4 regions of the Devosia sp. FJ2-5-3 genome follow, and region 2 is predicted to be linked to each of the others. Evidence: predicted binding sites of a transcription regulator. Region 2 holds the regulator's gene; each other region holds the start of a gene.
What was found. Region 2 encodes LexA, which represses DNA repair genes until DNA is damaged. Its sites were predicted from a motif close to TGTTCNNNNTGTGTTCNG; they were not measured.
Positions count from the first base shown of each region.

Region 1: a site for LexA is predicted at 2,644-2,661, ahead of N0P34_RS07555 (UvrD-helicase domain-containing protein). Genes of this name have one in related genera too.
Region 3: a site for LexA is predicted at 2,911-2,928, ahead of N0P34_RS00720 (YifB family Mg chelatase-like AAA ATPase). Genes of this name have one in related genera too.
Region 4: a site for LexA is predicted at 1,760-1,777, ahead of dinB (DNA polymerase IV). Genes of this name have one in related genera too.

Region 1 covers NZ_CP104007.1:1,579,452-1,584,203, reverse strand. The annotation lists gene N0P34_RS07560 (AsmA-like C-terminal region-containing protein) at 1-2,535, opposite strand, end outside; gene N0P34_RS07555 (UvrD-helicase domain-containing protein) at 2,830-4,752, shown strand, end outside.
Region 2 covers NZ_CP104007.1:2,142,557-2,147,308, reverse strand. The annotation lists gene trpC (indole-3-glycerol phosphate synthase TrpC) at 1-387, shown strand, start outside; gene moaC (cyclic pyranopterin monophosphate synthase MoaC) at 387-869, shown strand; gene glp (gephyrin-like molybdotransferase Glp) at 866-2,062, shown strand; gene lexA (transcriptional repressor LexA) at 2,149-2,856, shown strand; gene N0P34_RS10420 (nuclear transport factor 2 family protein) at 2,856-3,245, shown strand; gene N0P34_RS10415 (IlvD/Edd family dehydratase) at 4,237-4,752, opposite strand, start outside.
Region 3 covers NZ_CP104007.1:148,639-153,390, forward strand. The annotation lists gene aceA (isocitrate lyase) at 1-154, shown strand, start outside; gene N0P34_RS00710 (cold shock and DUF1294 domain-containing protein) at 203-844, opposite strand; gene N0P34_RS00715 (NUDIX domain-containing protein) at 857-1,309, opposite strand; gene N0P34_RS00720 (YifB family Mg chelatase-like AAA ATPase) at 1,335-2,858, opposite strand; gene N0P34_RS00725 (GH25 family lysozyme) at 3,043-3,885, shown strand; gene N0P34_RS00730 (MarC family protein) at 3,900-4,526, opposite strand; gene gshB (glutathione synthase) at 4,594-4,752, opposite strand, start outside.
Region 4 covers NZ_CP104007.1:3,672,273-3,677,024, forward strand. The annotation lists gene N0P34_RS17665 (FadR/GntR family transcriptional regulator) at 1-571, shown strand, start outside; gene dinB (DNA polymerase IV) at 599-1,669, opposite strand; tRNA gene N0P34_RS17675 (tRNA-Phe) at 1,842-1,917, opposite strand; gene yacG (DNA gyrase inhibitor YacG) at 2,057-2,233, opposite strand; gene N0P34_RS17685 (Maf-like protein) at 2,233-2,871, opposite strand; gene infA (translation initiation factor IF-1) at 2,974-3,192, opposite strand; gene N0P34_RS17695 (hypothetical protein) at 3,270-3,698, opposite strand; partial or broken gene N0P34_RS17700 (UPF0262 family protein) at 3,756-4,229, opposite strand; gene hisD (histidinol dehydrogenase) at 4,238-4,752, opposite strand, start outside.

The DNA.
Region 1 (4,752 bases), 560 kb from region 2:
CGCGGAGGCCCCGGCAAGCGGTCCCTCGGGCCAGACACCGTCCGTGCCGATCAACGCCGCCGGCGAGAGAATGGCCCCGGCAAGGTGCTCCGCCGCCAGATGGTCAAAACTCAAATTGCCGCTGAAATTGGGCAACTGGCCGACGGAAGCCAGCTCGATAGAGCCGCCAAAGCCGCCCACGCCGCTGACCCCGGAAATGCCGGAAAGGACAAGGCTGTTCCTGCCGGAGAAACGTAACCCCGCACTGGCCTCGAACGAGCCAAGGCCGAGACCGGAAATACCGGCGAGGCCAGCCAGGCCCGAGCCGTTCTCGACCTGCACATCGAGCGTGCCGACACCGGAGAGCTCGCCGCTGTCGGCCAGCTTCAGGGCGCCGACATAGGCGATGGTTTCTTCGCCCTGGCTGGCGGCAAGGCGGGCATCGAACCCGTCCAGTCGCGTGCCTTCGGCAAAGAGGGAAATCATGGCCGGTTCGTCAGCGGAAAACGGCGAGACATCGGCAAGGCCGAACTGCGCCATCATCCCGGCGGCGTCCTCGCCCTCGATAGAGGCCGAGAGCAGAAGATTGCCCTCGTCGACGCCGGCTAGCCCCTTTTCCATGTCGGCGCGCAGGGTCAGCGTGCCTGCGTCGGCCGTGCCATTGAGCGAGAGGATCTGGCCGCCGACCGACGAGGGCCGGGTGAGATCAAGCTCGACATCAAGCGGGAGCGACCCCGAGAGCCCCTCGCGCCAGCCATTCGGCACGCTGAAATAGTCGTAAAGCGCTGTGATGGCGGGGGCATCTGGTTGATCGAGTTTGAGGCGCCCGGCCAGCCCAAGCTGCGGCGCGCTCAGGGAGCCGCCGAGATTTGCGCTGATATCGAGCTCGGCACCGCCGAAATCGCTACTGACAATGCGCGAGAACCGCACTTCGCCGGGAACCCAGCTGCCCTCGGCGATGAGATCGGCAGCGTCGAGCCCCAGAACGCGAATGTTCTGCGTGTTCAACGCAAAGCTGCCTTGGGGAAAGCTGACGGCGAAGATATTGTCACTGGCAGGATCGGGAAACAGCGCGCCGAGCGCTGCGCTGTCCGCCACGGCGAGATCATCGAAACGCCCGACGAGATCGATCCGCGGCTCATCCCCGAAGCCGAGGCGCAGCTCGACCACATGCACCTTGCCATTGAGGGTAAGGCGGCCATGGCTGATGCCGAAGGCGTCGCCGGCAAGCATGACCTGGCCTTCGAGCCGACCCGGAACGTTGATGAGCGGGTTGTCTTCGCGGGCGCGGCGCCAGAGCAGCGAAAAGGCGTCGAGCCGGGCGCTCGCCAGTTTCAGCGTGCCATTGAAGGCCGGCCGGCCCTCGATATTGCGCGCCGTTCCGGCGAGGGAAACGCTGGTATTGCCGGGAAGCTCGGCCATGGCGCGGGAAATCTGCCAGGCCACGCCATCGAAATTGGCGTCGACGCGCACATTGCGCAGGGCGGCGCCGCGGAGGCCGATTTCGGCCAGGTCGACGCCCAGCCGCCCGGGCATGGGCGGGAGCGGCGGCGGCGGCAGTTCGGAGAGGAGGCGCACCAGTTCATAGGGCTGTTCGCCGGCCACTTCATTGGCATCGCGCGGCGGCAGGGTGAACACCCCGCCCGAAACCACGGCCTCGAAATCGCGGCGCGCGCCGAGCTGGATACTGGCCGCACCGGTCAGGCGCATGCCGGCACGGTTCTCGTCGAGCAGCAGCGTATAGCCATTGAGAACAACCCGGTCGGTCGAGGCCGTCACCTTGCTTTCGAGCACCAGATTGCCGCGGATCTCCTCGGCTGTGGCCGCAGGGGGCGGCGCCTGGCGATAGACCATGGTGCCATCGAATTTCGGCGCCATGCCTGAGGTCATCGCGCCTTCAAGGCTGAGGCTATAGGCCCCGCCGGTGCGGCCGAGGAATGCGGTGAGCCGCGCCGTGCCATCCATATCGGCAACGCTGCTGGAAAGGCGCAGATCATAGGGCGCATCCTGATAGTTCAGGCGCCCGGAAAACTGATAGGGGCCGGCAAGGCTCGACAGCCGCAAATCCCCGCTGATGGCGGAAAATGCCTGGCTTTCGCCGGAGCGCATATCGGTTACGGTAATGCGGCCATCCTCGACGCGGGCGTGATCGAGGACAACGCCGCTCCCTGCCCCCGAAAGTTCGACACCGCTGGCCAGAAGCCCGTTTTCATCGACAACCAGATTGATGACCGGCGCCCGCAAGACGAGCTGGGTGAGCTTGTACTGGTCGCGCAGGAAATCCATGAGCGCGAACTCGGCTTCTACCCCGGCAATGGTGGCGGCCGGCTGGGCGGGCGGCCCAACGACCACATCGGAGAATACGAGGCGCGGCTGGGGCAGAAGGGCAAAGTCGATATCGCCCTCGATGGTGACCTCGGCGCCCAGAACGCTCGAGGCGAGCACCTGCATGCGGTCGCGATAATCGCTCCACTGGATAAAGCGCGGCGCAAGAAACGCTCCCGCCAACGCTGCGATGGCGATCAAACCGACGACGATATAGATGCGATTGAGCACTGCCTGCGTTCTGCCCGCCAGATTCCCGCCGTGAGTGTAGGCACTTGGCGTGCCTGCGCAAGACCGGCAAGGGGCCAATCGACGCTTGCGCGTGCCGCAAAACCACTCGTGAACAAGAAAAGAACGAAATCGCCCGTCTTATTGGCGCAAAGCCGTGCGGTGACGCCTGTGCAAGGGGTCGCGCTTCTATACAGGGGGCCGCCCCGACCCTATATTGCACCCAGAACAAAATAAGATTCGTCAAGGCTTGGCCGAGCATCTGCCCCGGGTGTCAGGCCAAGGGATTTAGCGCTCATGGTCGAACCCGCCCCCCTGCACCGCCCCCAAGGCGGGCCCATCACCAGCCAGCTGCGCCGGGCGGATACGCCTGACTATCTGGCCGGCCTCAACGCAGAGCAGCGCGAAGCGGTGCTGTCGACCGAGGGGCCGCTGCTGGTGCTGGCCGGCGCCGGCACGGGCAAGACGCGGGTGCTGACGACGCGCATTGCACACATCCTCAACCAGCGCATGGCCTGGGGCAGCCAGATCCTGGCGGTGACCTTCACCAACAAGGCCGCCAGCGAAATGAAGCGGCGCATCCACGAGATCGTGCCCAATTTCGACGGCCTGCCCTGGATGGGCACGTTCCACTCGGTGTCGGCGCGGATCCTGCGCAGCCATGCCGAACTGGTGGATTTGAAGCCGGCATTTACAATTCTGGATACGGACGACCAGATCCGGCTGATCAAGCAATTGCTGGCGGCCGAGAATATCGACGAGAAGCGCTGGCCCGCCCGGCAGTTCGCCGGCATGCTGGACGCCTGGAAGAACCGCGGCTGGCTGCCCAAGGACGTGCCGGCCAGCGATAGCGGCTATTTTGCCAATGGCAAGGGCGGCAAGCTCTATTACGATTACCAGGCGCGGCTGAAGACGCTGAACGCTGCCGATTTCGGCGATCTGCTGCTCGAATGTATCCGGCTGTTCCGCGAGAATCCGGAAGTGCTGGCCGAATATCACCGCAAGTTCAAATACATGCTGGTGGACGAATACCAGGACAGTAACACCGCCCAATATCTGTGGCTGCGGCTGCTGGCACAGGGCAAGCCGGCTCCGGAAGCCAATATCTGCGTGGTGGGCGACGACGACCAGTCGATCTATGGCTGGCGCGGCGCCGAGGTGGACAACATCCTGCGTTTCGAGAAGGATTTTCCCGGCGCCAAGGTGATCAAGCTCGAGCGCAATTACCGCTCGACCGCGAATATCCTCAAGGCCGCTTCGACCCTGATCGCCAATAATGAAGGCCGGCTGGGCAAGACGCTGCACACCGACATTGCCGAGGGCGGCGAGCTGGTCTCGTTCACCCAGGTCTATGACAGCGAGGAAGAAGCGCGCACGATCGGCGACGAGATCGAGCAATATCACCGCGCCGGCGAACCGCTCAATTCCATGGCCATCCTCGTGCGCGCCTCCTTCCAGATGCGCGAATTCGAAGAGCGTTTCATCACGCTGGGGCTCAATTATCGCGTCGTCGGCGGCCCGCGCTTTTACGAGCGCAAGGAAATCCGCGATGCGCTGGCCTATCTGCGCCTTGTGGCACAGCCGGCGGACGATCTCGCCTTCGAGCGCATCATCAACGTGCCCAAGCGCGGCCTTGGCGACACCACCGTCAACATGCTGACGGCGACGGCCAGGCATCAGAACATTCCTCTCCTCGCCTCGACGCGGATGATGGTCGAGACGGAGGATCTGAAACCCAAGCAGCGCAGCACGCTGCGCAGTCTCGTCACCCAGTTCGATGACTGGTCCTATCGCTCACAGAACCTTCCGCCCTACCAGCTGGTCGAGCAGATCCTCGAAGAGAGCGGTTATATGGACATGCTGGCGGCCGACAAATCCGCCGAATCCGAGGGGCGCAAGGAAAACCTCAAGGAACTCAGCCGCTCGATGGAGGAGTTCGAGACCCTCGGCGGCTTCCTCGAACACATCTCGCTAGTGATGGACCGCGACAGCGCCGACGCCAGCGATGCCGTCACCATCATGACGCTGCACTCGGCCAAGGGGCTGGAATTCAACACCGTGTTCCTGCCTGGCTGGGAGGATGGCACCTTCCCGAGCCAACGCTCGATGGACGAAAGCGGTCGCGCCGGACTCGAGGAAGAACGCCGTCTCGGCTATGTCGGCATTACCCGCGGCCGCAAGCGCGTGCGCATTTCGGCGGCGCAGAACCGGCGCATCCAT
Region 2 (4,752 bases):
ATCATTCTCGCCGCCGTCGATGACGAGATGGCCCGCTACCTTCTCGATTCCGCCAAGGAATGGGGCATGGATGCGCTGGTCGAAGTCCACGACCGCGAGGAAATGGACCGCGCCCTGGCACTGGATGCGGAATTCATCGGCATCAACAACCGCAATCTGCGCACCTTCGAAACTTCGCTGGACACCTCCATCGCGCTCGCCACCGGCCTGCCGGACCATGTTACCCTGGTCAGCGAGAGCGGGATCATGACCCACGAGCATGTCCGCATGCTGGAGGAGAAAGCCGGAATCGGCACCTTCCTCGTCGGCGAAAGCCTGATGCGCCAGGACGATGTTGTCGCGGCCACGCGTACCCTGCTCCACGGCGCCAGCGTGGCAGCCCTCTGATGAGCGACCAGCGCCTCACCCACCTCGATGCCAAGGGACAGGCCCATATCGTCGATATCGGCGAAAAGGCCGTCACCAGGCGTCGGGCCGTGGCGCAGGCGCGCCTCACCGGCGAGGCAGAAACCATCGCCACCATCATGGGCGGGAGCCTCCAAAAAGGCGACGCCCTCGCCGTCGCCCGCATTGCCGGGATCATGGCCGCCAAGAAAACCTCCGAACTGATCCCGCTCTGCCATCCCATTCCACTGACCAAGGTCAGCGTCGAGATCGAGCGCGATGGCGAAGCCACCATCTTCATTCTCGCCACGGCCGAAACCACTGGGCAGACCGGGGTGGAGATGGAAGCCCTCGTCGCCGCTTCGACCGCTGCGCTGACCCTTTACGACATGGCCAAGGCCATCGACCGGGCAATGGTCGTGACCGATATGTGCCTCGTCGAAAAATCCGGCGGAAAATCCGGCGATTTCCGGCGCGCGCCATGAGCCTGCTGCCGGTCGAAGACGCCCTCGCCGCCATTCTGGCCCGCGTGCCCGAGATCGTGCCCGAAACGGTCGACCTCTCGGCCGCCGCCGGACGCGTTCTCGCCGCCCCGATCATCGCCCAGCACGACCAACCACCCTTCGACGCCAGCGCCATGGACGGCTATGCCCTCCGCGCCGCCGATGTGGCGCCCGATCAATGGCTCGACGTCGTCGGCACCTCACAGGCCGGCGCCGGTTTTGCCGGGTCGGTTGGCCCCTGCCAGGCCATCCGCATCTTCACCGGCGCGCCCGTCCCGCCCGGCGCCGATATGGTCATCATGCAGGAAGAGGCCATCCGCGAAGGTGACAGGGTGCGCTTCACCGCCCCTGCCCGCCTCGGCCACTCCATTCGTCCCCGCGGCAATGATTTCACCACCGGCGACACCCTCGTCGAGCCCGGCACGCGCCTTCTGCCCATGCAGATCGCTGTCGCCGCTGCGGCCAATTGCGGCTCGCTTGCCGTCGCCCGCCGCCCGCGCATCGCGCTTCTCGCCACCGGCGATGAACTCGTCATCCCCGGCACGCCGCTTGGCCCGGACCAGATCGTCGCCTCCAACAGTTTTGGCCTTGCGCCGCTCTTCGCGCCCTATGCCGACCAGATAGCAAATCTCGGCATCGTGCCCGACCGGGTCGACCTGCTCCGCGGTACACTCGCCCTCGCCTTCGCTGACGAACCCGATATTCTCGTCACCACTGGCGGCGCCAGCGTCGGCGAGCATGATCTCGTGCAGGATGTCCTCAAAGATCTGGGCGTGACCCTCGATTTCTGGCGCATCAATATGCGCCCGGGCAAGCCGCTGATGTTCGGCACGCGCGGAAAAACCCTGGTTTTCGGCCTGCCCGGCAATCCCGTCTCGGCGATGGTCACGGCCATCGTCTTCATCCTCCCGGCCCTGCGCCGCTGGCTGGGCCAGGCGGAGCCGCACTTCTGGCGCCTGCCCCTCCTCGCGCCGACGCCGCCCAACAGCGCCCGCCGCCATTTCATGCGCGCCCATCTGGTGCACACGGAAACCGGCCCGGCTCTGATGCCGAGTGCCCAGACCGATAGCGGCCATACCTCGTCCCTCGCGCAGGCAGACATGTTGATCGTCCAGCCCGAACATGATCCCGGTCAGCCCATCGGCGCGCTGGTCGACGCCCTCCCCATAAACTAGAGCCACTTTTTAGGGACTCTTGCAGAACATAGACGGAACGCGTATGGTCGTTCCGTCTATGTTCCGATTCTGGGGTCAAGGGGCAAATGCTGACGCGCAAACAACACGAATTGCTGATGTTCATCCATGAGCGGATGAAGGAATCCGGCATTCCGCCCTCCTTTGACGAGATGAAGGACGCCCTTGATCTTGCTTCGAAATCGGGAATCCATCGGCTGATCACCGCCCTCGAAGAACGTGGTTTCATCCGGCGCCTGCCCAATCGGGCCCGTGCACTCGAAGTGGTGAAGCTGCCCGATTCGATGAACCCCTCGCTTGGCGGCCGGAAGGTGCGCTTCGAGCCCGAAGTCATCGAGGGCAATCTGGGCAAGGTCGCCTCGCCCCCCTCGCGCAGCACTGACGACTATGCTCGCCCGATTTCGATCCCGGTCATGGGCCGTATCGCCGCCGGTACGCCGATCGAGGCGATCCAGACCCACTCCCACACCATTGCCGTTCCACCTGAAATGCTCGGGCCCGGCGAGCACTACGCTCTCGAAGTGCGCGGCGATTCCATGATCGACGCCGGCATATTCGATGGAGACACCGTGCTCATCAAGAAGCAGGATGTTGCCTCGACCGGCGAGATCGTGGTTGCCCTGGTGGATGACGAGGAAGCGACCCTCAAGCGCCTCCGTCGCAAGGGCAATACGATAGCGCTCGAAGCCGCCAATCCGGCCTACGAAACCCGCATTTTCCCGCCCGACCGTGTGAAGGTCCAGGGCCGGCTCGTCGGCCTCTTGCGGAAATACTGATGTCCTCGGACCGCGCCTCACCGGAAACGGTGATGGCGCGCTATGCCGAGCTCATCAACCGGCACGACTTTTCCCTGCTCGTGCCGCTCATCGATCCCGACGCAACATTCTGGTTCAGCTCGGGCACCCACGCCGGCGTCGCCGCGGCACGCGCCGCGTTCGAAGCGACCTGGCGCAAGCTTGCCGACGAAACCTACTGGCTTGAGGATCTCAACTGGACTGCCATTGGCGACAAGGCTGCCAGTTGTACCTACACCTTCCGCTGGCGCGCCACGGTCGACGGCCAGCCCGCCCAAGGCAGCGGTCGCGGCACGACGGTCCTTGGCCGTGACCAGGACGGCTGGCGCATCCGCCACGAACACCTCAGCGCGTTCCCCAAAATCACATAGCCAAGGTAATCCCGGGGCGCGCGCTGGATCACCTATCCAGTTGTTTCCAACGCCCTATTTTCGGTGCCGCGACATGCCATCTTCCAGCGCACCACCATGTCATCCCCGCGAAAGCGGGGACCTCCGTTTTCCCTCCAGGCAAACCGGGGTTCCCGCTTTCGCGGGAATGACATTGTGGGGATCCCTCCCCTCCTGCGCCCCCTCGCCCCTTCGGGGAGAGGGCCGGGGTGAGGGGGCCCTCGCTATCGGCCAATCAGCTCGCTGCCTAGGCGTTGCGCGCCCTCGCTCCACCGTCATCGCCCGGCTCGTCCGGGCAATCCATTTCGCCCGAACACCACGTCTTCCAGCGCACCACCGCGTCATCCCCGCGAAAGCGGGGCCGCCGTTTCTCATCACTGAACACCCACCAACAGGGGTTCCCGCTTACGCGGGAATGACACCGCGGGGGTTGACAGCTCCTCCCCCAAGCCCATCCCCTCCTGCGCCCCCTCGCCCCTCCGGGGAGAGGGTTGGGGTGAGGGGCCTCTCCAAACCAAAAATATCCCGCTTATCCCCGTCCCCATTTTCCCGTGCCATCATTGCCCCGTTCCCGCCGATAACACGCGGCGCCGACGAAGCGTCGGGCGGGGAGACGGGCCGCACGGGGTCGCCTGGGCGGGGGCGTGGATGTCGACCACCGGCCGGTGCCGGTTCTGCCTTTCGGGGTCATGCCTCGACGCAGGACCCAGCACCACCCGCAAGGGGGCCGCTCAAGGCATGCGCCCAAAAAACCGGTCGTGGGAAGCGGCTTTCGCCTCTTCTATTTCTATCAATTCGGGGCGAAAGCCGCTTTTCACCGTGCCCGTAGGGCATCGCGACCGTGTCCACGCGACGCTCCCCTGGAGCCGGGCGGCGCTTCGGCATGCCCCATTGAGCGGCAAGCCCTTGGACGAGAGAGGCAATAAAAAACTCCCCCGCCATGCGGCGAGGGAGTGAGACGCAAAAAACCTTGTCAGTGGTTGTCGCGCGGAATGCCCTCGGTCTGCGCGATCCGCTGGTATTTTTCGGCCGGTTTGAGAATTGCACCGTTGCCGAGCTGGTCGACGAGGCCGCGCTGGATTTCCTGCCAGGGCGTCTGGTGCTTGGGGAATTTGTAGCCGCCATCAGCTTCAAGCGCGGCGCGACGGGTGGCGATTTCCTCATTCGAAATCAGGATATCGGCCTCGCCCTTGTTGAGGTCGATGCGCACCCGGTCCCCGGTCTTGAGGATAGCCAGATTTCCGCCCGCAGCCGCTTCCGGGGAAGCATTGAGGATGGAGGGCGAACCCGAAGTACCCGACTGGCGACCATCGCCGATACAGGCCAGCGAATGGATGCCCTTCTTGATGAGGTAATCGGGCGGACGCATGTTGACGACTTCCGCCGCACCCGGATAGCCGATCGGGCCCGCGCCACGCATGAACAGCAGCGTGTGCTCGTCGATATCGAGCGAGGGATCATCGATTCGGTGGTGATAGTCCTCCGGACC
Region 3 (4,752 bases), 2.0 Mb from region 2:
CGAATTTGCTGCCGAAGTCCATGGTTTCTCGGCCGTTCGCCACCAGCGCGAAGTGGGCACCAGCTATTTTGACGCCGTGTCAATGACGGTCAGCGAGGGCCAGAGCGCCACAACGGCGATGGCCGACTCCACCGAAACCGCGCAATTTCACTGAAACCGGGCAAACCTCCCTCGGATTCACGTGAAACACCGGAGCCCTGGGCTAGTTCAAGCCCAGGGCGAAACCCATTGGGCGGATGTCGAGCCAGCCGCCCAGAATGGCGAAGAGAAACAGCAGATGCAGGGCTGCGATGAGGCCGGTGATGGCGGCAAAGTCGGATTTTCGCGTCTTGTGGCGGAGGATAATCTGGCCGGCGAGCCCACCGACAATGCCGAAAACAAGGTCGAGCCCATGCAGCATGGCCTCGCTGGTGCGCCACTGGCCGGCCTGGGCGGCGCGCTTGTCGATCAAGTAGGAAAAGAAGGTGAGGAGGCCCCCGAGCAGGTAAAGTGCGGGCAGCCAAAGGGGAAATGCGCCCAGAACCCAACCGCACACTAGGAGGCCAACGAAGGCGGCGGCGACCGGCAGGCGCCATTCAAACCGCGATTGCGGGCGCGACGTCGGCGCCTTGCCCACCGGACGGATGAGGGGCTTGGTCGCCCCGGCGATGCGCACCGAAGCGGCCTGTTTGCGGCCATCCTCACCGATCTTGGGCACGAAGCTGACGCGATCGCCTAAATTGGGCCGCCGTTGCCGAAGGCCGACTTCACTGATGTGAACGAAATAGCGCGCGCCGTCATCGGCCTCGATAAAACCGAAACCGCGCGCGTCATTCCATTCCACGAGTGCTCCGCCAAGAGCCATGGACAAACTCCGCTAGAAAATGGACGTCCGGAGCGGCAGCTTGATGGGCGCGGGGAAGCCGGTGAGGCGATCTTGCCAGAAGCCGTCGCGGAGGATTTCGGGGAACACATGGCCGGTGGGAAGGGTTTGGCGCGTAAACCAGCCGGCCTCGCTGATCGATTCGCCGCGGGCAGGATTGGCCGTGACGTCGATTTCGCCCGAGAGATAATCGGCGAGGAACCAGAATTTGACGATGCGGCCCCAGCTATCCACCAGCTCGTCGATATAGGCCATGGATTTTGCTGCGACCCGCAGGCCGGTTTCCTCGAAAGCCTCGCGTTCGGCTGCGGCGGCCAATTCCTCATTTCCCTCGACACCACCGCCGGGGCCGGCCCAGAAATCGTGCTTCCCCGGTCGATAGTGGCGCACGAGTAGGATTTCATCGCCGCGCATGGCAAGTACGCCGGCCGAAATTCGATGTTTCATAAGTTTTCCTTGAGGCGTCCGAGGTTTAATTGCCGAAATTGAGCCGGTATCCCAGCGCTTCGGCAATATGGGGCCGCCCAACCTTATCGACGCCAGCAAGATCGGCCAAGGTGCGCGCCACCTTTAGGACGCGGTGATAGGCCCGGGCCGACAGATTGAACCGATCGGCCGCCTGCAGCAGGAGGGCCTGGCTCTCGGCATCCGGATTGACGATTTTTTCGATGAGTGTCGAGCCCGCCGCCGCATTGGTCGTAATCTCGGGATGGCCGGCCTCGGCGTAGCGGTGGCGCTGGCGCTCACGGGCCATGGCCACGCGCTTGGCCACGATCTGGGAGGGCTCCGCATTGTCCGCAGGCCCGATCATGTCGGCGGCGGACACCGCCGGAACATCGATGCGGATATCGATGCGATCGAGGAATGGCCCGGAAACACGCGACTGGTAATCATCGGCACAGGCGGCCCCACGCTTGCAGGTGTGGCCCGGCGACCCGGCCAGCCCGCATTTGCAGGGGTTCATGGCCGCGATAAGCTGGAAACGGCTCGGATAGGTGATGCGGGCATTGGCCCGGGCAATGAAGGTTTCGCCGCTTTCGAGCGGCTGGCGCAGGCTGTCGAGCACGCTGGGCTGGAACTCGGGCAATTCATCGAGGAACAGGACCCCGTTATGAGCAAGGCTGACCTCGCCGGGTTTTACGCGCAGGCCACCGCCCACGAGCGCCGCCATCGAGGCGGAGTGGTGCGGCGCGCGGAAGGGGCGGCGATCGGAGAGGACACCGTCGACCAGTTCGCCCGCCACCGACTGGATCATCGAAACATCGAGCAGTTCGCGCGGCAAAAGCGGTGGCAGTATAGATGGAAGCCGTTGCGCCAGCATGGATTTTCCCGCACCGGGCGGGCCGATCATGAGTAGATTATGGCCGCCGGCGGCAGCGACCTCGAGGGCGCGCCGGGCCAGGAGCTGGCCACGGATATCAGCGAGATCGGGCAGGGCGGCAAGATCGAGGTTTTGGCGCCGGGGTTTTGGCCGAGCCTGCAATTGATGGCCGGTGAGGTGATTGACGAGTGCGAGGAGGCTGTCGGCCGCAACGATATCGATGGCCTCGCCGGCCCAGGCGGCCTCGGGGCCCGAATCTTTGGGGCAGATGATGCCCATGTCCCGGCCCTGGGCGGAAATGGCGGCATTGAGGATGCCGCCGACATGGGCAAGGCGCCCGTCGAGACCGAGTTCGCCCAGGACGACGAAATTGTCGAGCCCATCCTGGGGAATCGCGCCCATGGCAGCCATCAGCCCCAGGGCAATGGGCAGATCGTAATGGCTACCCTCCTTGGGAAGATCGGCGGGGGCGAGATTGATGGTGATGCGCTTGGGCGGCAGGCCCAGACCGGAGGCGACGAGGGCGGCGCGCACCCGCTCGCTCGATTCCTTGACCGCCTTGTCCGGCAGGCCGACCACGAGAAATTTGGGCAGGCCGGGGGCGATCTGGACCTGCACGTCGACGGGCACAGCCTCAATGCCCTGAAACGCCACAGTGGCAACACGCGTGACCATACTGCAACTCCCCCACTCAAGAGGAACGCTAACAGAAGGTTAAAAACTCCACAAGAACGGAGAGCGAACACAAAATGGTCTGTTAACCATGCGTACTGCCATATTGGTTACCCTAAAGCTCCATTAACTTTACCCAGCGCAATTGAAGGCGAATTTTATTGTTGCGTGCCGAGTATTTGCGTTCATGGGCCTTCCTCTACGCTTTCCCCGCTCCGTTTCCGCCGTTTTGCGTGGCGCTGCACTCGGCTTGGCCGTTGTGGCCCTGGCTGCCTGCGCTACGGGGGGAGGCCTATATGGCGCCATTCCCGGCGACAACCGCCCCCACAAGGCCGTGGACAGGGCCCGCACCATGCCGGTTCAAGGCATCGACGTGGCGCGCTATCAGGAAAATGTCGACTTTCCCCGGGCCCGCAGCGCCGGCATCCAGTTCGTGTTCATGAAGGCGACCGAGGGCAAGGATTATATCGACCCCAATTTCCGGGTGAACTGGCAGCGCGCCCGCGACGCCGGCATGCCGCGCGGGGCCTATCACTTCATGACCTGGTGCTCGCTGGCGTCGGAACAGGCGGCTTGGTTTACCCAGAACGTGCCGGCAGACCCCAGCGCACTGCCGCCTGTGCTCGACCTCGAGTGGAACAATCACTCCAGCTGCAAGGTTAAGCCGAGCCGCGCCGATGCGCTCGAAAAGATTCGCTACATGCTGGAGGCGATGGAGCGCCATACCGGCAAGCTGCCGATCATCTACACCGACATGAATTTCCACCGCGATATCATGGACGGCGAATATTTCCCCAATGCGTTCTGGCTGCGCTCGACCGCTGCCGAGCCGCATGAACGCTACGGCAATCGCCCCTGGACCTTCTGGCAGTATACCCAGACCGGCGTGGTTGCCGGCGTCAAGGGCGAGGTCGATCGCAACGTGTTCTACGGCAACCAGAATGACTGGCTGATGTTCCTCTCGACCGGCTGCGATCCCCGCGCCATTGCGGCGCTGGCCCCGACGGGGCGCTGCCAGTTCGCCAAATAGAGGGTCTGGGGGCCTCAGCCGCTCAACAGGCCGCTGGCCTTGATGCCATCGAAGATGAACTGGACGGCGAGGGCCGCAAGGAGAATGCCGATCACGCGGGACACCACCGAAAGGCCGGTGAGGCCCAAGAGGCGCTGGATCGGAATGGCGATGAGCAGGGTCAGCCAGGCGAGGAACAGGATGACCACGATGGCGGCGAGAACCAGCCAGAATTCAAGGTCTGACTGAGCGCCCGTCGTAAGCAGGATGACGGCGCTGATGGCGCCGGGACCAGCCATGAGCGGCATGGCCAGGGGAAACACGGAAATATCGTGGCTCTGCCGGGCCTCGATCTCTTCCTCGCTGGTGGTTCCCGTGCCGCCCGAATGGCGGGCAAAGACCATGTCGATGGCGATCAGGAGCAGCAAAATCCCACCGGCCGTGCGCAGGGCGGGGATGGTAATGCCGAAGCCATCGAGAATGAGTGTGCCGAGGACGGCGAAGAACAACAGGATTCCCAGCGCGACAAGAACGCCGCGCGTGGCGAAAACACGCCTCTGCGCGGGCGTATTGTCCTTGGTCAGGGCTGCGAAAATGAAGGCGATATCGGCAACGCCGACTGTCGCGAACAGCGTGGCAAAAGCCACAAGAAAAGAATTCATCACAACACCCGGCGCTCAATTGCCCTAGAGCACTAGGGCATTTGCGCGCCGAGGCCAAGGCCGGGCGTCAGGCGCGGCGCTTCTCGATGGCTTCCCAGATCAGGACGGCAATATCGGGACCGCCAAACCGCTTGATCTCGCGAATGCCGGTGGGGGAGGTGACGTTGATCTCGGTGAGATAGTCGCCGATGACGTCGATGCCGACAAAGATCATGTCCCGCTCCTT
Region 4 (4,752 bases), 1.5 Mb from region 2:
GTTCCAGGTATCCCGCCCCGTCGTGCGCGACGCGCTGCAGCGCCTGCGCGACCAGGGCCTTATCTATTCGCGCCGCGGCGCCGGCAGCTTCGTCAGGGAACAGGGTATTCGCGAGCCCCTGGGCTTCGGGCAGATGGAAAATCTGTCCGATCTGCAGCATTGCTACGATTTCCGCCTGACCATCGAGCCGGAAGGCGCGGCCATGGCAGCCTTGCGGCGGACGCCGGCGGCGATCCAGAAAATCCAGACCGCGCTTTCCCTGTTGCGAGACGCCACCAACCGCCAGGCCCACCGCGCCGACGCCGATTTCATGTTTCACCTCGCCATCGCGCAGGCCTCGGGCAACCCCTATTTCGTCACCGCCATGCAGGCGCTCGAAGAGCATATCGCGGTGGGCATGCGGCTGCACGGCCTGTCGCTGCGCAGCACCAAGGACGGGCTGGCGCGCGTGCTGGTCGAACACACCGATATCCTCGGGGCCATCGAGAATTCCCAGCCCGAGAAGGCGCGCGAGCTGATGCGCGACCATTTGAAGGGTTCGCGCGACCGGCTCTTCGTCCCGCAATCCTGACTATTGGCGCGCCCTGCCCTGCGGTCGCTACAGGGCCAGTTCGATCTGGGCTTCCGTTGGCTCGGCGCGCTGGACAAAGTTCGAGAGGGTAACCCCCAGCAGGCGCACCGGCTTGATCGGCGGGAACTCCCGGGCGAGCAGGTCGTCGACAAGGGCTTCGAGCTCGGCGCGCGACGCGATCAGGGTGGAGACGCTTCTCGAGCGGGTGATCTGCTCGAAATCGGCGAATTTTATCTTCAGAGTTGCAGTTCGGCCGCTGAGCTGGCGCCTGGTGCAGGAATCCCAGACCTTGTCGATCAGCGGCCGGGTCATGGCACGCGCATCGTCGAGGCTTGATATGTCCTCGCGAAACGTATCTTCGGCGCCCACCGACTTGCGCTCGCGATGCGGCTTGACCTCGCGCTCGTCAATGCCCCGGCACAGATTGTACCAATAGCGTGCCGAACTGCCGAACATCTGGACCAATTGCTCCATGCCCAGCGCTGCCAGATCGGCGCCGCAGGCAATGCCCAGTGCGTGCATTTTCGCGGCCGTGGCCGGACCCACGCCATGGAATTTTTCGATCGGCAGGGCGGCGACGAAGGCCTCGCCCCGCCCCGGTGGGATGACGAAGAAATTGTTCGGCTTGCGATGGCCCGACGCCATCTTGGCGAGGAATTTGTTGTAGCTGATGCCGGCGGACGAATTGAGGCCCGTCACCGCCAGGATGCGGGCCCGAATCGCGTTGGCGATGTCGGTTGCGAGGGCAATGTCCTGCTTGTTTTCAGTAACGTCGAGATAGGCCTCGTCGAGCGAGAGCGGCTCGATCAGATCAGTGTGCTCGGCGAAAATCTGGTGAATCTGAACCGAGACGGACCTGTAGACGTCGAATCGGGGCGGCACGAAGATCAGCTCGGGGCATTTGCGCATGGCGGTGACGGAGGGCATTGCCGAGCGGACGCCGAATGTCCGGGCCTCGTAGCTGGCCGCGGCCACGACGCCGCGCCGCGCGCCATGCCCGACCGCCACCGGCTTGCCGCGAAGCGCGGGATTGTCGCGCTGCTCAACGGACGCGTAAAAAGCGTCCATATCGACATGTATGATCTTCCTGACAGCCATGGCCCAACCTTTGGCACCCCCATAGGCAATCGGCGCGCCACTCCCTGTCAGCATGGGTGCGCGCAATCGCGACGGAATCAGACCGCAGAGCGTTCTTCATTTGTTCTATAGCGAACGGGGCATATGGTCCAGCCGCGCCGGCAGGAAGGATAACAAATTGAAGGGGGAAAAGTGGTGCCCGAGACCGGAATCGAACCAGTGACACGCGGATTTTCAATCCGCTGCTCTACCAACTGAGCTACTCGGGCATTCGGCTTTTGCAGCGGTTTGCTGCGAGCCACGGGCCTTATAGGAGATCGTTTTTGCCTGCGCAAGCGCGAAAACGCGATGTGGAAAAGATGGTTTGGCGCGATCAGTCCGACAGCGCCAAAAGCCCGCTTTTCCGGACTATTCGTCGCCCTCCGCATCGGGCAGAGGCTCATCATCCCGGGCCGGGATGACATAGGAGCCGGTGAGCCAGCGATTGAGATCGACATCGGCGCAGCGCTTGGAGCAGAAGGGCCGATATTTCTCCACGGCAGGCTTGCCGCAGATCGGGCATTTGCGGGTGGGAGCCTCGGTCATCAGACGCCTGTCAGGTTCGACTGGTTGAGCCAGTTAAAATAGACGGGATAGCCCTCCCCGGCGAGAAGCTGGGTGGTTTCGTTGAGGGGCAGGCCGACAACGGCAGAATAGGAGCCGGAGAGCTTGACGACGAACGAGCCGGCAATGCCCTGGATGGCGTAGCCCCCGGCCTTGTCGCGCCATTCGGCGCTGGCGAGATAGGCTTCCATTTCACGGGTGGAGAGGCGCTTGAACCTGAGGCGCGTTTCGACGACGCGCTGGCGCTTGGCCCCCGAGGGGGTGAGCAGGGTCACACCGGTATAGACGCGGTGCGCCCGGCCCGAGAGCAGGCGCAGGCAATCGGTTGCCTCCTCCATGGTCTCGGCCTTGGGCAGGATGCGCCGGCCGACGGCAACGACAGTATCGGCGCCGAGGACCAAGGCATTGTTGCCGAAGCCGGCCACCCGCGCCTTGTGCTGGGCCGTCAATGCCTTGAGTTCGGAAAGGCGTATGGCCAGCTTGCGCGGCAATTCGCCCTTTTCCGGGGTCTCGTCGACATGGGCAGGCACAAGGTGCTCTGGCTCGATACCGATCTGGTTGAGGAGCGCCAAACGGCGGGGCGAGGCGGATGCCAGGATCAGATCCGGACGGCTAGCCATTGCATCGTGCTCCGGGAGGAGTTGGGCCCTGCGCATGGCTCAGGGCGTTCGTCGCTCAAAACGATCCCATGGATCGTCTTGCCCACCGCGAGGTGGTCGCGATCACTTGAAGCGATAGGTGATGCGACCCTTGGTCAGGTCGTAAGGGGTCATTTCGCACAGGACCTTGTCGCCGGCGAGAACGCGGATGCGGTTCTTGCGCATGCGACCGGCAGTGTGAGCGATGATCTCGTGTTCGTTCTCAAGCTTGACCCGGAAGGTCGCGTTGGGAAGCAATTCGGTGACCACGCCCGGGAATTCGAGCACTTCTTCTTTGGCCATACTTTCTCCTGGGAAGACCCCGTGCAGGCATAAACGAGCCCGGCCGGAGCCAAAAATTTGGCGGAACCTACTGCAATTCAGGCGCTTTGTGAACCACCGGAAACCAAAGGTTCCAAACGATCGCGCACGCGACGCCGCAAGGTGTCACGCAGATCGCGATAAGCCGACAAAACGACGTCCCTGCTGCCCTCTACCAGAGATGGGTCAGGAACGCTCCACCTTTCGACCGCACCGGCTTCCAATCCCTTGCGTTGGACCGCCTCGGGGGCGTCCTCGGACAGGGTTATGACCAGATCAAACCGGTTGGCGACAAGTTCATCGAGAATATGGGGGGTATGGACGCTCATATCAATGCCGATTTCTTCCATGACCTCATGGACGAACTGATCGGCCTTGCCGCCATTGACGCCGACGGAGCGGGCGATGATACGGCCGGGAAAGGCCTGGCGCGCCAATGCAGCCGCAATGGGGGAGCGCACCGAATTCATCGAACAGACGAACAGCACGCTGGGGAGCTCGCTCGTCGCCTCATCGATTCGGCTGGCATAGGGCTGGACCGCGCAGATGAGGGTAAACAAACGCCGCGCAGTGGCGAGATCGATGATGATCTTGTTGGTGAGGCGCGTGCGCAGGAGTTCGGCAGCCTCGTTGTGAAGGCCGCGCCGCGCCATGTCGACGGTTTCGATCTGGAAGGGCTGAGCCGAGCGGATGGCCTCGTAATAGGCGTCGCGGATGCGGAAATAATCGCGGATCAGGCGCCGGAACGGGGTCAGCGACAGATAATGCGCGGCGATGGGATTGAAGGTTTCCGGGTCGCGCACGTCGAGCACGATGAAATTGCCGATGATCGAGACGTGCAGCGCATAGGGCCCCTTGGCCGCCACGCGCGCCGGCTTGAAGGAATTGTCCTCCAGGAGATCATAGATGGCGATGCGCCACTCATGCACCTCGTCGGGATTGATCGAGGTGATGGTATTGGGGTCAAGCGTGACCGTGACCAGCCTGTCCTGGTCGGTCACTGCCGTTTCTGTCCCCATGGAAATACTCAATGGTTGAGCCGGATGGAAATGGAGCGGCCATGGCCGTCCAGCGCCTCGATTTCGGCGATGGTGACCGCCGCATCGGCGAGCGCCGCCAAGGAGGAGGGATCGCAACCGAGGATTGAGGTGCGCTTGACGAAATCGAGCACGCCGAGCCCCGAGGCAAAGCGGGCGGAGCGCGCCGTGGGCAGGACGTGGTTGGAGCCGCCGACATAATCGCCAATGGCCTCGGGCGTGTGATGGCCCAAAAAGAGCGCGCCGGCATGGCGGATCCTTGGCACCAGCGCCTGCGGATCATCCACCGCCAGTTCGACATGTTCGGAAGCAATGCGATTGGCGAGGGTGACGGCTTCATCGAGCGAAGCGACCGTGATGATGGCGCCGAACTCTTCCCAGCCTTCGCGCGCGATCTCTTCTTTCGGCAGCAGCGCCAGCTGGCGATCGACCTCGGCTTCCACGGCTTCGGCCAGGGCGGGTTCGGTGGTGACGAGAATGGACTGGGCCCCTGCCCCGTGCTCGG